Regions from separate parts of the Bacillus sp. 0209A genome, predicted to be linked through region 4. Evidence: predicted binding sites of a transcription regulator. Region 4 holds the regulator's gene; each other region holds the start of a gene.
The links. Region 4 encodes LexA, which represses DNA repair genes until DNA is damaged. Its sites were predicted from a motif close to CGAACATATGTTCG; they were not measured.

Region 1: the regulator LexA is predicted to act here: its motif matches at 1,731-1,744, upstream of ruvA (Holliday junction branch migration protein RuvA).
Region 2: the regulator LexA is predicted to act here: its motif matches at 1,579-1,592, upstream of dinB (damage-inducible protein DinB).
Region 3: the regulator LexA is predicted to act here: its motif matches at 1,857-1,870, upstream of V6D44_RS12335 (DNA polymerase IV).

The regions. Positions count from the first base shown of each region.
Region 1 covers NZ_JBAIZV010000003.1:668,994-673,135, reverse strand. The annotation lists gene V6D44_RS14335 (MFS transporter) at 1-1,110, shown strand, start outside; gene V6D44_RS14330 (intercompartmental signaling factor BofC) at 1,158-1,670, shown strand; gene ruvA (Holliday junction branch migration protein RuvA) at 1,809-2,414, shown strand; gene ruvB (Holliday junction branch migration DNA helicase RuvB) at 2,425-3,429, shown strand; gene V6D44_RS14315 (DUF2905 domain-containing protein) at 3,422-3,622, shown strand; gene queA (tRNA preQ1(34) S-adenosylmethionine ribosyltransferase-isomerase QueA) at 3,652-4,142, shown strand, end outside.
Region 2 covers NZ_JBAIZV010000005.1:24,146-28,287, reverse strand. The annotation lists gene V6D44_RS16970 (amino acid permease) at 1-848, opposite strand, end outside; gene dinB (damage-inducible protein DinB) at 1,021-1,539, opposite strand; gene V6D44_RS16960 (MarR family transcriptional regulator) at 1,705-2,163, shown strand; gene V6D44_RS16955 (MMPL family transporter) at 2,160-4,142, shown strand, end outside.
Region 3 covers NZ_JBAIZV010000003.1:319,707-323,848, forward strand. The annotation lists gene V6D44_RS12325 (GNAT family N-acetyltransferase) at 1-46, opposite strand, end outside; gene V6D44_RS12330 (YolD-like family protein) at 239-577, opposite strand; gene V6D44_RS12335 (DNA polymerase IV) at 574-1,812, opposite strand; gene V6D44_RS12340 (YqzH family protein) at 1,980-2,186, shown strand; gene V6D44_RS12345 (hypothetical protein) at 2,250-2,423, opposite strand; gene V6D44_RS12350 (MDR family MFS transporter) at 2,727-3,959, shown strand.
Region 4 covers NZ_JBAIZV010000001.1:88,314-92,455, reverse strand. The annotation lists gene V6D44_RS00295 (poly-gamma-glutamate hydrolase family protein) at 1-100, shown strand, start outside; gene V6D44_RS00290 (YndM family protein) at 127-579, opposite strand; gene fosM (FosM family fosfomycin resistance protein) at 757-1,179, shown strand; gene V6D44_RS00280 (hypothetical protein) at 1,260-1,682, shown strand; gene lexA (transcriptional repressor LexA) at 2,068-2,685, opposite strand; gene yneA (cell division suppressor protein YneA) at 2,834-3,151, shown strand; gene V6D44_RS00265 (YneB family resolvase-like protein) at 3,170-3,823, shown strand; gene V6D44_RS00260 (DUF896 domain-containing protein) at 3,887-4,120, shown strand.

The sequences.
Region 1 (4,142 bases), on a different contig from region 4:
ACCATCTCGGCTTGGCTTTCAGGCACGTTTGTCCAAACTTGGGGGCCGAGAAAAACGATGATTGTCGGCTTGCTTGCATTTATCCTCGGTTCGGCCGCTTTTATCGGCTGGGCAATTCCTCATATGCATTATCCGGCTCTCCTGGGCAGCTATGCACTTAGAGGCTTGGGATATCCGCTGTTTGCATATTCTTTTCTCGTGTGGGTGTCATACAGCACTTCTCATCATATTCTCGGAAAAGCCGTTGGCTGGTTTTGGTTTATGTTTACGTGCGGCTTAAATGTGCTCGGTCCGTTCTATTCCAGCTATGCGGTTCCGGCCTTTGGAGAAATCAATACGCTTTGGAGCGCTTTGCTGTTTGTCGCGGCAGGCGGATTCCTCGCCCTATTTGTTAACAAAGATCAATTCACACCGGTACAACAACAAGATCAGCCGAAATGGAAAGAACTATCGAAGGCATTTACAATTATGTTTGAAAACCCTAAAGTCGGCATCGGCGGTGTGGTCAAGACAATTAATGCCATAGGACAATTTGGATTTGCGATTTTTCTCCCCACTTATTTAGCGCGTTACGGGTATTCCGTTTCAGAATGGCTGCAAATATGGGGAACGCTGTTTTTCGTGAATATTGTGTTTAATATCATTTTCGGTGCAGTCGGAGATAAACTTGGCTGGCGCAATACCGTGATGTGGTTTGGCGGTGTCGGGTGCGGTATTTTTACGCTGGCGCTTTATTACACGCCTCAGTTGATCGGGCATCAGTATTGGGTGCTGATGATTATCGCCTGCTGCTACGGTGCAGCATTGGCCGGCTACGTGCCATTGAGCGCGCTTTTGCCGACACTTGCACCTGATAATAAAGGCGCTGCCATGTCAGTCTTGAACTTAGGGTCCGGTTTATGTGCGTTTATCGCGCCGGGCATCGTCAGTCTTTTCATTGGACCGCTCGGTGCTGGCGGTGTCATTTGGATCTTTGCGGCATTGTACTTTTTCAGCGCTTTTCTGACACAATTTTTAACGATTTCTGAGCAAAACGCTGATATGTATACGGAGGAAAGGCTTGTCACGGAAAACATGCAAACAAATTTCGAGAAAACGGTTAAGCAGTAGCCTCTTTGGTCAAACTAGTCATAAACGTGTGCAAAGAGGTGTAGAGGGTGAAACGATTCAGCACGGCGTATCTTTTGCTGGGCATTCTTTGCTCAGCCGCAGCATTTCTATTAGGTGCTCCGCCCCACGCGCTAGGGGCGGAAGTGGAGCACTATGAACCGCTGCAGGTGCATGTGCAGCTTGAAAAAGTGTATTTGGACGGAGATGTCAGCATTGAGCATAAGCGTGAAAAAGTGCTTTCTATGGATGAGTTTTGGGCAGCTTATACCGGCTGGACGCTTGTCGAACAAAGTAAGGGATATGTGCTCTTCCGGAAGCAAATGGACGATATTTCTCCGCTCAGCAAGGTGAACGGGTATATCGGTGTATCGGATAATGGCGTGATTTCCACTTTTCATGGGCGGCCCGAGTCAGCTTCCGAACCGATTCAGTCTTTTTTTCAAATTGATTTAGAAAGGCTGGAAAGCCATATGCAAAAAAATCTGCTGAGAGGCATTCCATTTCGGACAAAAGCGGAGTTTGAGGACGTCATAGAACATATGAAGACATACAGCGGGTGACGTCCGCTGATTGAAGACATGTATTCATGTCTTTTTTTTCGTGGAAGAATGAGAGAGAAGCGAACGTATGTTAACTTTTCTATAAGACTTTGGCTGTTTTTATGGTACAATGAAGAACAGTCAAAGAGGTGAATTTGCGTGATTGAATTTGTTAAAGGGACGATTGATTATGTATCTCCCCAATATATTGTGATAGAGAACGGCGGCATTGGCTATCAGATTTTCACGCCGAATCCGTTTATATATAAGGAGAGAAACCAAGAAACGATTTTTACGTACCACCATATCAGAGAGGATGCTTTTTCGCTCTACGGTTTTTCAACAAGGGAGGAGAAGGCGCTCTTTACAAAGCTGTTAAACGTGACCGGAATCGGTCCAAAAGGGGCACTCGCTATTTTAGGCTCAGGTGATCCGGGAGCGGTTATCCAAGCAATTGAAAGTGAGGATGAAGCCTTTTTGGTCAAGTTTCCTGGTGTAGGAAAGAAAACTGCGCGCCAGATTATTCTTGATTTAAAAGGAAAGCTCGCTGATGTTGTGCCTGAAATGATTGAAAATCTGTTTAATCATGAAGAAAGGCTTGAAAAGCAAACAGCAGAAACTGCTCTCGAAGAAGCGCTTGAGGCCCTCAGGGTTCTAGGATATGCTGAAAAAGAAATCAAAAAGGTGCTTCCTCACTTAAAAGAAGAAGTAGGGCTGACAACAGACCAATATGTGAAAAAAGCATTACAAAAACTATTGAAGTAAGGTGATGTTCATGGATGAACGGCTCGTCTCAAGTGAAGCAGACAACCATGAATCAGTGATAGAGCAAAGTTTGAGGCCGCAAAATCTGGCGCAGTATATCGGACAGCATAAGGTGAAAGAAAATTTGCGTGTGTTTATAGATGCGGCGAAAATGAGACAGGAGACGCTGGATCATGTTCTTCTGTACGGGCCGCCCGGACTCGGGAAAACCACGCTTGCTTCCATCGTTGCCAATGAAATGGGAGTGGAATTGCGGACGACATCAGGGCCCGCGATTGAAAGACCTGGTGATTTGGCTGCCATATTAACGGCGCTAGAACCGGGTGATGTATTATTTATTGATGAAATACATAGGCTGCACAGATCGATAGAAGAGGTGCTGTATCCGGCGATGGAGGACTTTTGTCTGGATATTGTGATTGGAAAAGGCCCCTCTGCCCGCTCGGTTCGGCTCGACTTGCCTCCTTTTACGCTGGTAGGCGCAACGACGAGGGTAGGGCTTTTGACGGCGCCGTTAAGAGATCGGTTCGGCGTGATGTCGCGCCTTGAGTACTATACGCAAGAAGAGCTGGCGGATATCGTCACAAGAACCGCTGATGTATTCGAGGTTGAAATTGATAATCCGTCAGCTCTTGAAATTGCGAGGAGATCGAGAGGTACGCCCCGCGTAGCGAACCGCCTGCTGAGGAGAGTCCGCGATTTCGCCCAGGTGCTGGGTGACAGCCGGATCACGGAAGAGATTTCACAGGATGCGCTGGAACGGCTTCAGGTTGACCGCCTCGGTTTGGATCATATTGATCACAAGCTGCTAATGGGTATGATCGAAAAGTTTAATGGAGGCCCGGTGGGTCTTGACACCATTTCAGCCACTATCGGTGAAGAACCTCATACGATTGAAGACGTATACGAACCGTATCTGCTGCAAATCGGTTTTATCCAAAGAACGCCGCGTGGAAGGATCGTGACACCGGCCGTGTATCATCATTTCCAAATGGAGGCTCCACGATATGATTGAATTCCCTAAGATCATTATGATTCTTGGTGCTGTTTTGCTTATCATCGGAGCAGTATTGCATTTTGTCGGCAAGATGCCGGGAGATATTTTTGTGAAAAAGGGAAATGTCACGTTTTTCTTCCCGGTTGTCACTTGTATCATCATAAGTGTGGTATTATCAATTTTGCTTAATCTTTTCGGCAGAATGAAATAACAAAAGACTAGAATAAAGGTGAAATCATCATGAAAGTCGATTTATTTGATTTTGAACTACCGGAACGTTTAATTGCACAAGTGCCGTTGGAGCAGCGCGATGCTTCAAGGCTTATGGTGCTTGATAAACATACAGGAGAGCTGACTGACAGCTCGTTTAAACACATTATCAGCTTCTTTAAAGAAGGAGATTGTCTTGTGCTGAACAATACCCGTGTGCTGCCGGCGCGGTTATTCGGAACAAAAGAGGATACCGGCGCGAAAGTGGAACTTCTTTTGCTCAAACAAGAAGCTGGTGACAAGTGGGAGACGCTTGTCAAACCGGCGAAACGGGTGAAAAAAGGAACCGTAGTGACGTTTGGAGACGGAAGGTTAAAGGCAGTCTGCACGGAAGAGCTTGAGCATGGCGGCAGAAAAGTGGAATTTCACTATGAAGGCATTTTCTACGAGGTGCTGGAATCTCTTGGAGAGATGCCGCTCCCGCCATATATCAAAGAACAGCTTGATGACAGAGAGCGCTA
Region 2 (4,142 bases), on a different contig from region 4:
ACAAATACTTGTACGAATGGGCTTTCGCTGGGATTGATAACATTCCAAGGATAGATGCTCATAATGACAAGAAGAGCACCAATATAGAAAAGCAGCACCCGGATAGGGATATTGTTGATCGCCTTAGGGATGACTTTTTCAGGGTTCTCTGTTTCACCGGCTGTAAGTCCGACCAGCTCAATGCCGACAAAGGCAAACACAACCATCTGGAACGAGAGGATAAACCCGTGCATTCCATTCGGGAACATACCTCCGTGGCTCCAGAGATTTGTGAAACTGGAGGCTCCTGAGCTAGTGGGAAACCCTTTGAAGATCATCACAAGACCGATGGCGATCAGCGCCAAAATGGCAATGACTTTAATTAAAGCAAACCAAAATTCTAATTCTCCAAAAAGCTTAACAGTTGCCAGGTTCATAATCATTAAAACAATCAGAGCGATTAAGCCGGGCACCCATTGCGGCACACCCGGAAGCCAATATTGAGTGTAAAGCCCGACGGCTGTCAGATCTGCCATCGCAATGGAAATCCAGCAGAACCAGTATGTCCAGCCGGTGATAAAGGCTGCCATATCGCCTAAATAGTCTTGTACAAAATCAACAAAAGAGTGATAGTTCAAATTCGATAACAGCAGTTCACCAAGAGATCTCATAATTAAAAAGCAAATGATTCCTGTGATCAAGTAGGCAAATAAAATGGACGGGCCGGCAAAATGAATTGATTTTCCTGAGCCGAGAAATAACCCCGTCCCAATAGCACCGCCGATGGCGATGAGCTGGATGTGCCTGTTTTTTAAGCCTCTCTCCAAGGTTTGCTGATTTATATTATCTTTCGTCATATCGTCTGTCACTTTGTGTGTTCCTCCATTGAAAATTGTTTTGAGTCAGCAATACGTTTTTAATGATTATTATAACACTAAAATTTCTATCTTTTTTACTATAAAGGTAAATGAAAAGAAATTTTAATGTTTTTTGAAAAAATTCATTATAAAAAGCGGCTCCATTTAGTGAGCCGCAGTCGTTTTATGCCATTTCTGTTTTTTTCAAATACAGGTAGAGCCCATAATCTGTCGGAGCGGATGCATATCCTGCCTGCCGCAGCATTGCTGTGATATTGCCGCGGTGGTATGTCCCGTGATTAACAACGTGAGGAACCAGCTCGGAAACAGTCGTTTGCATGATTCCGGCTGAGGGGTTTTGAATCTGGAGGGGTTTATCGATCTGTTCGTTTTGCTGTAAACATAATGTGTAGCGCTCGGATAACTCCAGAAACAGAGCTTCCATCTCCTCCATTTCTTTTGCCTCTGTCTGTTCTTTAAGCTGTTCAGCTAATGCCAGAGCATCGTTCATACTTTTGCCGGAAAACACTTCAATCCAGCCGAGGTCGGAGAGGTAAATATGAGACAACACATGGGCTATCGACGGAAACACACTTTGAATGTCTTGGCGATAGACCTCTTTTGGAAGCTCTTTTAACCGGTTGAATATTTGCTGATTAGCCCATACGTTATATTCATAAAAATGTAGTGGAAAATCTGGCATGTGGATTTTCTCCCTTCGTGTTTATAATTCTATTGTACACGAACAGGTGTTCTTTGTGGAGTGTTTGTGAATAAAATAGGTTGACAGACCTAGTTTAGAGGAATAAACTAATTGACATTGATCATATAGTTTAGGGGGATAAACTATAATGAGGAGGGGAAGATGTTGAATGAACAAAAGCTATGTCAGGCGATAAACCTGTTTGTGGAAGTATTACTAGAAGGGACAGAGTTTGTGCATCGTGAAATCAATCAGGATGTCTTCAAGCATATCTCCAGAGAACAGGCGGACCTGTTAAAAATTTTAAAAGTCAAAGGACCAACCTCTCCCGGCAGCCTGGCCATGTATCAAAATGTACATAAGAGCGCGATTTCGAACAGACTGAAAAAGCTGCTTGAAAAAGGATTGGTTGAATGGGATGACTGTCCGGCAAAAAGTGATAAGCGCTCTAAGCTTATTCACATCACAGCCAGCGGTGAAAACATCCTGGGAAAATTAGATTCAGCCATCTTTAACGCTCTTAAAGAGCTAATCGATGATATAGATGAGGAACACTTACACTCTATCATAGAGATATTCACCATTCTAAAAAGCAAATTTAAAGGAGGAGATCCTGCCGAATGAGAGCGATCATCAAATTCAAGTGGGCGATTGCAGCCTTTATATTAGCACTTACCGTGATACTGAGTTTGTTTTCTCCGAACGTAACGGAGCTGGCGAATCAAAAGGGGCAGGCCCAGCTTCCCGCTGATGCTGTTTCAGAAAAAGCAAATGCCATTTTAAAACAAGCGGGAGAAGACAATAATTCGATCAGTATGGTCTTTACATTAGACCACGCTTTGAAAAAAGAGACAGAAGATCAGCTCCGCACAATGATCGATAAAATCAAAAAGATCGACGGTGTAGAAGATGTAACGTCTCCTCTTACAGCGGAAAAAGAAGTCAAAGACCAATTAATCTCGAAAGACAAGAAAACCATCCTCGTTCCTGTCACGATTACAGGTTCTGATAAAAAGGCGGAAAAAATCGCGGATGACATGTATAAAATCGTTCCTGATAATTTGACGGCATATATAACGGGAGCCTCCCTCATCAATCAGGATTTCGCCCACAGTTCAGAGGAAGGGCTCAAGAAAACGGAAGTGATCACAGTCTGCTTGATCATCGGTTTACTGCTGATTGTGTTCCGCTCTGTTGTGACGCCTTTTATCCCGATTGTGGTTGTCGGGTTTTCATATCTGATCAGTCAATCCATATTGGGCATTCTCGTGTACAATGTTGATTTTCCTATCTCGACGTTTACGCAAACCTTCTTAGTCGCCATCCTGTTCGGCATCGGAACAGATTACTGCATACTGCTTCTGACCCGATTCCGTGAAGAATTGGCAAATGGACATGAAAAAAAAGAAGCGGCGTTAATCGCTTATCGTACAGGGGGAAAAACCTTATTTATCAGCGGATTTGCGGTATTGATCGGGTTTTCTGCGTTAGGCTTTGCGAAGTTTGCGATTTTCCAATCAGCAGTAGGAGTCGCAGTCGGTGTGGGAATTTTAATGATCATCCTCTATACACTGCTGCCATTATTTATGGTGACACTGGGTGAAAAGTTATTCTGGCCTTCTAAGAAAGTGCTGTCGCACAGTGATAATAAATTATGGGCGTTTCTCGGCAGACATTCGGTTGTGCGTCCGTTTCTGTTTATTGTCATTACGGTGATCATCACGCTTCCGTTCATCTTGACCTATGATGACCAGATTTCATTCGATTCGACTGCAGAGATCAGCAGCGATTATAAATCAATAAAAGCTCTTGAGGCTATCAAAGATGGATTCGGTGAAGGGAAAGCGTTCCCGATCAATGTTGTCGTGAAAGGAGACAAAGAACTCACAACAGCTGATACAATCCCTTATCTCGGAAATGTCAGCAAAGCGATTGAGAAAGTCGATCATGTGGACTCTGTCATGACCATCACGCAGCCGACTGGAGAAAAAATCAAAGATTTATATATTGATAAACAGCTAGGCTTGGTTTCAGACGGGCTGGATAAGACGGGTAAAGGAATTGCCGATGTCCAGAGCGGTTTAACGGATATAGAAAACGGAATGAATCAAATGGCGGGGCAAACGGGCTCAGCCTCAAATAGCAGCTCCGGCGGTTCACTAGGCGATGCGGCAGACGGATTGGGCAAAATCAATCAGCAGCTGCAGCTTGTGAGCAAACAGATTACCCAAACCGGCAATACCGCACAGACCGTACAGCAGCTTACGGCAATCAGCGGACAGCTTGGACAGATTCAAACCGGCCTTGAACAAGCGGACCAGCAGCTCTCAGGCCAGCAGGCACAAGCCGGGACGCTGACAGAAAGCCTAAAGAAGCTGGCCGAAGGCGTGAAGAGCGCAAATGACGGTTTGACGAAAATCTCTGACGGCATGTCAGCTTCCAGTGATATGTTAGAGAACATGAGCAAAAGCTCAAGCGTAAGAGATACAGGCATATTCATTCCTGATCAAGTCATGAAGGATAAAGGCTTTAAGAAGTCAATTGACCAATATTCCTTTGCGGATGGCAAAGGCGTGAAATTAAGCGTCGTTCTGGACTCTAAT
Region 3 (4,142 bases), on a different contig from region 4:
ACGTTACCATTTCATAATCTGAAGACGTGATTGTTCGAATATCCATTTACGATTTAATCTCCCTCCGTCTGGCAAAACGAATGTCAGCTCTTTTTTTTTCTACAATACAAAAATTATATTTTGCCTGACTGGAATTGTAAATGCCTTCTTTTCGGTATCATACGTTTCGGAGACTGCGGAGGGAACAATGTTTGATCATTTTACACATATTTCTCCCACAGTGCAGGAGGGAGAAACTTTACAGCACAATATCAAGCACCTGATCAAGTTTCAGCTTATAAAGCTGATCCTCGTCTCCTTTTACCCATACTGTTTTTTCAAACTCTTCATACCGGCAGATTTTCCCGGTGCAGCGGACAATTTCACCGTCCTGAAAGCAGCTGACAGTAATATCCTGAGCAAACTCCATCGCGGCGCAAAGCGTTTGATTCATTTCCTCCAGCTTATCGGGATCAAGGATCGGCTTTTGCAGCTTCTGTTTATGACGCTTTCTCTCAAGCAGGCTTTGTTTATGTTCCGGCAGAAACATCCTGCTCCCTTCCCACAGCAGGTTGCCTCTTTTTAAATGGTCGTTCATTTATAGTGCCCTCCTATTTTAGCCGCACGTTCAAATGCCTGGCCTGCCGCTGTCAGTGACGCCGCCCTGACGATGGCTGTGTCGCCGAACCGGTTTTTAATGCCGTCCATCACATAGCCAAGGCTCATTTTCTTTGCATCATCCTGAAATAAATTGAGCTGCCATATGTCATCAGATGAGAGCTGAGACAGATTGACCCCCAGGCGGCGGACAGGCTTCCCGTCCCAAAACGTAAGAAACAGCCGGCACACAGCCTCATATACATCCTGCGTGGAATTAGTAGGCTCCGCCAACTTCACTTGCCGGTTGAAGCCTGTCGGCCAATCAAAATCAGCCCCCCGGCAGCTTACTGACACCGTCTGTCCCATTGCCCCGGCGTTTCGGCTTCGCCTGCACACTTCTTCACTCAGCTCCAACAGCACGACTTTAATTTCTTTGTCAAAGTGTTCGTAGTCTCTCGGGAGCGTCATTCCATGGCCGATGGCCTTTTGCCCGTCCAGAGATGAAGTTGAAACAGGGGAATAGTCGATCCCGTTCGCCGTCATCCACAGCACGTGGCCGTTAATGCCCCATTTCTTTTTTAAAAGATCGAGCGGAAAAGCCGCGAGCCCGCCGATCGTGCTGATGCCCATTCGGTTTAAATGATGCCTCATGCGCCTCCCTACACCAAACATGCTGCCCACCGGGAGCGGCCACATTTCGATTTTCATACTTTCTTTCGTTAAGGTAAAAATACCGTTCTTATTCTTTTTGGCAAAATTGTCGCATGCGATTTTAGCCAGCGCTTTATTAGGGCCGATTCCGACACGCGCATAAACGCCGATCTCCCGCATAATTCTGCCCTGAATGCTTTTTGCGATCTCATCCGGCGTCCCAAACAGCTTCTGGCTGCCTGTAATGTCCATGAACTGTTCATCGATGGAATACGGCTCTACAAGATCTGTATATTCCTCTAAAATGGCCGTGATTTGCAGTGATACATCAATATACCGCTGCATACGAGGCCGGAGCACAACTGCTTCAGGGCACTTTTCCTGCGCCTCCCACAGCCGGGAAGCATTCGCGACCCCCTTTTGTTTCGCCAGCGGGCAGGCGGCCAATACGACTCCTCCCCTTCTTTCAGGGTCACCCGACACAATGACGGGCCTATTTTTCAAATGTGGATTTTCCGCTTTCTCTACAGATGCATAAAACGATTGCATGTCAACGAGAAAAATCACTTTTTCTTTCATCATACACACCTCTAAAAAGAACTTATGTTCGCTTTTTCTATTATATGCGAAAATATGTTCGATTTATACTGGTAAATGATTCTTGCCTGACAGAAAATATGATCCAAGGGTTTGAGAGAAGAAAAACATTTAGTAGAATAAAAGCGAGGCATAAAGATAGGAGAGTCATAATGGAGAAATTTGTCGAGAAAATGCTGGGACAGGCACTGCGTCAATACGGCCGAAATGTTGCCGTAGATCCGTTAAGCCCGTATGAAAAACAAAGCCTGAAAGCAGCCTTGGAAGAGAGACGGAATGAAGAACCCGATGAAGATTTGCATGCGCATATAGAAGATATCATTTATGACTATGTCACCAACCAAGGACTGTTCTCTTAAACATTGGCCAAAAGAAACAGAGACGCACAGCGCCCCGAATCGGACTGTGAGTTCTTTCAGCCGCTAATGCGGCTTTCCTTTGTAAACACCGCCATGAAAACAAACAAAAGTCTTTGTCATTATGCAGAAAGGCTTGTAAAAAAGCAAAGCCTGAGTCATACCCAGTGCCGCCTGTTCTGCCGGTCCATGCAGCGCTCCGTCAGCTTGAATCAGCGGATGATCGCCTTTTATATTCAAACAGACACCATCTGCTTCCACGGTCTGCCGAATCGCTTTGAAATGCACGGCATTCCAGCATCAATCACATCAAATAATATGCTTTCACCAATCATAAAAACATCGGATATATTATCATTTTACTCCCGAACGCCTCAACCTCAATTTCAACGATGTAACCTCCGCCAGCGACGTGCATCATCCTCAGGTAAGATATGTTTCACATTCATATCAACAATAAAATATTTTGAATTTCCCATTGGATAAGGAAATTTTTTCATATATGATAGAAAAAAATCCTACATACAGGAGAGAATACGATTCATGAAGAAATGGAAAGATATCCACCCCATCAGCTGGACAATTATAATCGGAACTATTTTCGGCAGGATGGCAACATCAATGAGCATACCTTTTTTAGTGATTTATTTAACAGCCGTCCAAGGCACATCAGCTTCCTATGCAGGGCTGGTTATCGCTGCAAGCTCATCAGTCGGCATCCTCGCAAGCTTTTACGGCGGATATATCTCGGACAAATTCGGCAGAAAAAACATGATGCTAGTGTCCATTTTCGGCTGGATGCTGGTATTTGCAGGATTTGCGGCGGCATCTCATCTCTGGGTGTTTTTTGTGGTAAACGCATTAAACGGCCTTTGCAAATCACTATTTGAACCTGCTTCAAAGGCTTTGCTGTCTGATATGACAGAAGAAAAAACGAGACTGCTTGTTTTTAATTTACGCTATGCAGCTATAAATATCGGCGTTGTCTTCGGACCGATACTAGGCCTGTATTTCGGCTCATCGCAATCGACCGCACCCTTTTTGGCGCCCGCAGTCATTTACGGACTATACGGACTCGTGCTTGTTATCCAATTTAAAAAGCATCCATCCTTATCAGGATCAGGCCAATCCCGAAATATGAGCGTGCGGGAAGCATTTATGGTGACGCAAAAGGATCTTCTTTTTACAATTGCTCTGGTCGGCATTACGCTATGCACCTTCGGCTACTCACAATTCAGTTCCACATTTCCGCAGTATATGGCGCAGAACCCCTTGTTTGGCAATGGAACGAAACTGTACGGGCTGATGCTGACATTAAACGCAATCGTTGTGCTGGCAACGCAATTTCCCATCGTCCATTTTGCAAAACGTTTTTCGCCGCTTTGCTCCTTGATGCTCGGTAATGTGATGGTGAGTATCAGCATGGCTATTTTCACCGTATCACACGGTGTTTCATCCCTTGTGCTGATTGTGGTCACATTTACAATCGGCGAAGTGCTTTTATTCTCTATGATGGATTTGTTTGTAGACCAAATTGCAAAACCCGGGTTAAAAGGCACTTATTTCGGGGCCATCGGTTTTTCACAGCTCGGAAACGTCATCGGCCCTTGGATCGGGGGTATATGTATAGACCTATTTGGCGCTGGCCGGCCGATTTTTATTTTTTCTGTTCTGAGCGGGATCACCCTGCTCGGCCTGCCATTTTTGGTGTTCGCCTATCGGCAGATGAAAACGGGAATGACAAAACACCGGCCAGGGCTGGAAAAGCCGCTTTAAATTAAAAAACGGGAGAGAACCAATCTCTCCCGCAACAATGGGGTGATGAACACGAATATAGGCAATGGGATGTTTCAGCTTTAAGTATTTATTATGTTGCCGCTGTCATCTTTGCAGCTGTTACAGGCTTCAAGTACGCGAAGAACCGAAAAGCGCAGCTGGATCGCATTGAGGAAAAGCTTA
Region 4 (4,142 bases):
GTTTGGCGTATTTTCTTTAAAAAGCAGATCTGTTACTCAAAATGAGAGGTTTTATGATTTTACCGAAGTGATGTCCCGTTTTCTGAAAAGTAACTACTGAAAAATAGGAGGCCATAAGCCGGCCTCCTATTCCTCATGCTTCTCATTGGTAACGTCAGGAAGCAATTCGTCTGCGGCTTCTGTTTGATATTGAAGGGTGTTATCCCTGGCTGTCAGTTCATTTCGGAAGGTTTCATCCAGCACATTCTTCAGCAAATACCGATGAAAAAAGTATTCAAAAACAGTAATACAGACAGCGGAAAGAAGAGCGGCTGCAAACGGTGAGAAATCATTTCTTGTTTGGGTTAAAGCAAAGACCCAAATCATAACGAATGAAAGTCCAAAGTCAGCCAATGAAGCTATAATATTGTTTGTTCTCGGAAGGACGAGCATGTCACCGGAAAGGTATGAGACAAAACCTAAGAAAAGTGCAATAAACATCACACTTAGAAAGGATGCGTAGTAGACCCTGTCCAATATTACATATAAAAGGGCGAGAGTGAAAGCAATCTTTGAAGAAAGTGCAATGAGATGTTTCATTTGATCACCTAAGTTGTTATTTTTAAGGAAAATCCTTTTCTTAATCGTCATCTTTGTTACAGTCATTATTTTAAACAATTCGGTTTTGTTTACACTGGTATTTTTTTCTTGTTGAATGAAACCTTCTTGGCGCAAAAACGTACATATGGTTGATCAGCTTTAGAGGGGGAATTTATTGTGGAGATAAAAGGAATCAATCATTTGTTATTTTCTGTTTCTCATTTGGACACATCAATCGATTTTTATCACAAAGTGTTTGATGCCAAGCTGCTGGTAAAAGGAAGAACAACAGCATATTTTGATTTGAATGGCATCTGGCTTGCACTTAATGAAGAGCCTGACATTCCGAGAAATGACATTAAAGCATCATATACTCATATTGCTTTTACTATTGAAGATCGTGAGTTTGAGGAAATGTCAGCAAAATTGAAAAGGCTTCATGTTCATATACTGCCTGGAAGAGAACGAAATGAACGCGATCAAAAGTCTATTTATTTTACCGACCCAGACGGCCATAAATTTGAATTTCATACCGGAACCCTTCAAGACAGGCTTCGTTATTATAAACAAGAAAAAACGTATATGAAATTTTATGATTGAAACGGCCTCGAGATATCGCAAAGAACATATACATAAATGTGAATAAAGGTTAAAATATGGTAAATGGGGGTTGGTTGAAAATGAAGATACTGGCCTTAACGGCAGTTTTGACGTGTTTTTTTGGCATTGGCAGTACCCATGCGTCAGCATTAGATTTTGATCACAAAACAGACTTTATTTTAAATGACAGCACAAAGTCGTTTGTTCTGGAAAATATCAGTGATGTTCCGGCAATCGAATATTTTTTAGGCTATCAGTTTACGATCTTGGGAGCCAATAGTTGTTCAGTTGAGCTTAAACTTCAACGGATGGGGCTTACGGGGCAATATACCACGCTGAGCACGAAACAATTCAGAGGCAGTTGGTTTGATTTTAGTGCTCAGGATAAAGTTTCAATTGATCCATTTCATCGATACCGTATCTTTGCAGAAGAACATTCGGAAAACTGCACAAGTGTTCGAGTAAAAGGGAGTTATGGTATTCAATATTTTCATTTTGATTGAAGCTCACGATGATAAAGGTGAGCTGTTTTTTTACATAAAATAGAACTAACTAAACTATGTACTAAATTTTCACATAAATTAATTGCCGCGCTCTCTGCATAAATCTAATTCCGTATCATTCCACGACCTAGTAATGAAACGTTTTTAAGCAGATCACGTCTAATGTTTTAAACGGACAACATTTCGATAAAAAGTTTCCTAAAGGAAAGAAAATTTCTTGACTTCAACAATTGTTTGGTGGATAATTATGGTGTAAACATGATGTTCTTTTCCTCCTATTCAGGCTCGCACCTAAAATTCAGGGCGAGCCTGCTTTTTTTGATACAATAAACCCCCTCTTCATAAAGGAAGAGGGGGTTATTTCATCATCTGATAGTTCAATAGATTAATGGACGGTTCTGAACACGCCAATTACTTTCCCTAGAATGCTGACATTCTGTAAGATGATAGGTTCCATCGTTGGGTTTTCAGGCTGTAAGCGAATGTGAGTATCCTCTTTATAGAAACGTTTTACCGTAGCTTCATCATCTTCTGTCATCGCAACGACAATTTCCCCGTTGTTTGCTATGTTTTGCTGTTTAACGATGACATAATCTTTATCGAAAATACCAGCGTCAATCATACTGTCTCCCATAATTTCAAGCATAAACACATGCTCGTCCGGGGGAACCATACGGTCAGGAAGCGGAAAATATTCTTCAATATTTTCTATTGCTGTAATAGGAGATCCCGCCGTGACTTTCCCGATGACCGGTACATTAACGACCTGGCTTTGCGGAATGTCTACTTCTTCATCAAGAATTTCTATCGCTCTTGGTTTTGTCGGATCTCGTCTGATCAGCCCTTTTGTTTCCAAGCGGGCCAAGTGGCCGTGGACAGTTGAACTGGACGCAAGCCCGACAGCCTCTCCGATCTCTCTTACGGAAGGCGGATATCCTTTTGATTTAACCTCTGCTTTAATAAAACGGAGGATATCAAGTTGCCTTTTTGATAGCTTCGTCATTTTTCGCACCTCAAAACGTCGATTTTAAGAAGATTATAGCATGATTTTCCTTACAGTACAAACATAGGTTCGAAAAAACAATTGACAGAAACGTTTGTTCGTATATACTGAAATTATAAAAAGCGAACAAACATTCCTGTTGGAGGTTATGATCATGGGTAAAGAATCTATTATTTTTGTCGGTCTGTTCACAGTGATTTTGAGCGCGGTAATCCTTTTGCTGTCATATACAAGCAGCGGCCAGGAGCTTAATCAGTATGTTAAAATAGAAGTCCAGCAAGGCGATACACTTTGGTCTATAGCCGGCCAGGTAGCAGATAAAAAGAAAATAAACAAAAGTGAATTTATTGAATGGGTGGCTGATAAAAATCATCTTCAGACGTCTGATATCCAGCCGGGAGATGAATTGGTGATTCCATTGAAAAAGAAACATCAGGATGCATATGAATTGGCAACTGTAAGATAGAGAGGAAAGATAGAAAAAATGAAAGCACTCATTTATGCCCGCGTAAGCACAAATAAAGAACAGCAGGAGACGTCATTAAAGCGGCAGGAGGAGGAGCTTACGGCAATTGCGGCCGAGAACGGCATGGAAGTCGTCAAAGTGATTTCTGAGAAAGCTAGCGGATATGAAATGGATCGGGATGGTGTATTTGGGCTGCTTGATGAGATCAAGAATTCTGGAATTGATGTCATTTTGGTTCAGGATGAAACTAGGCTCGGACGTGGAAATGCAAAAATCGCACTGCTTCATTGCATCTATAGAGAAGGTGTGAAAGTCTATACAACGGCTCACAGAGGTGAACTGGAGTTATCGGAGGCTGACTCGATGGTGCTGGAGATCGTCAGCATTGTTGAAGAGTACCAGCGGAAAATTCACAACATGAAAATCAAGCGGGGAATGAAACGTGCAGTAAAAAACGGTTTCAAACCGCAAAAAAACCTGAAAAACCAACATGAAAACAGCGGAAAAGAAAGAATAGAGGTGCCCATCTCAGAGATCGTCCGCCTAAGAGCGAATAAACTGACGTTCGCAGAAATTGCGGCTACGCTGAGAGGATTTGGGTATGATGTATCTAAAGCGACCGTCCACCGGCGGTTTCAGGAATACATAGAGAATGACGAGACAGCCGATTGAATCAGTTGTAAAACTCTTTTTGATCTAGTACTATATAGACAAAATGCCATAAAGGAGTTTAACATGATTTCAAACGAAAAAATTGCCAGAATTAATGAACTTGCTGCCAAAGCCAAAGCTGGCGTTATGACAGAAGAAGAAAAAGCTGAACAGCAAAAGCTCCGTCAAGAGTATTTGAAAGGTTTTCGCTCTTCTATGAAAAACACATTAAAAAGTGTGAAAATCATTGATCCGGAAGGCAATGATGTTACACCAGAAAAACTAAAAAAAGAAAAAAGAAATAATAAACTTCACTAATAGAAGAGGAATACGGCAATAA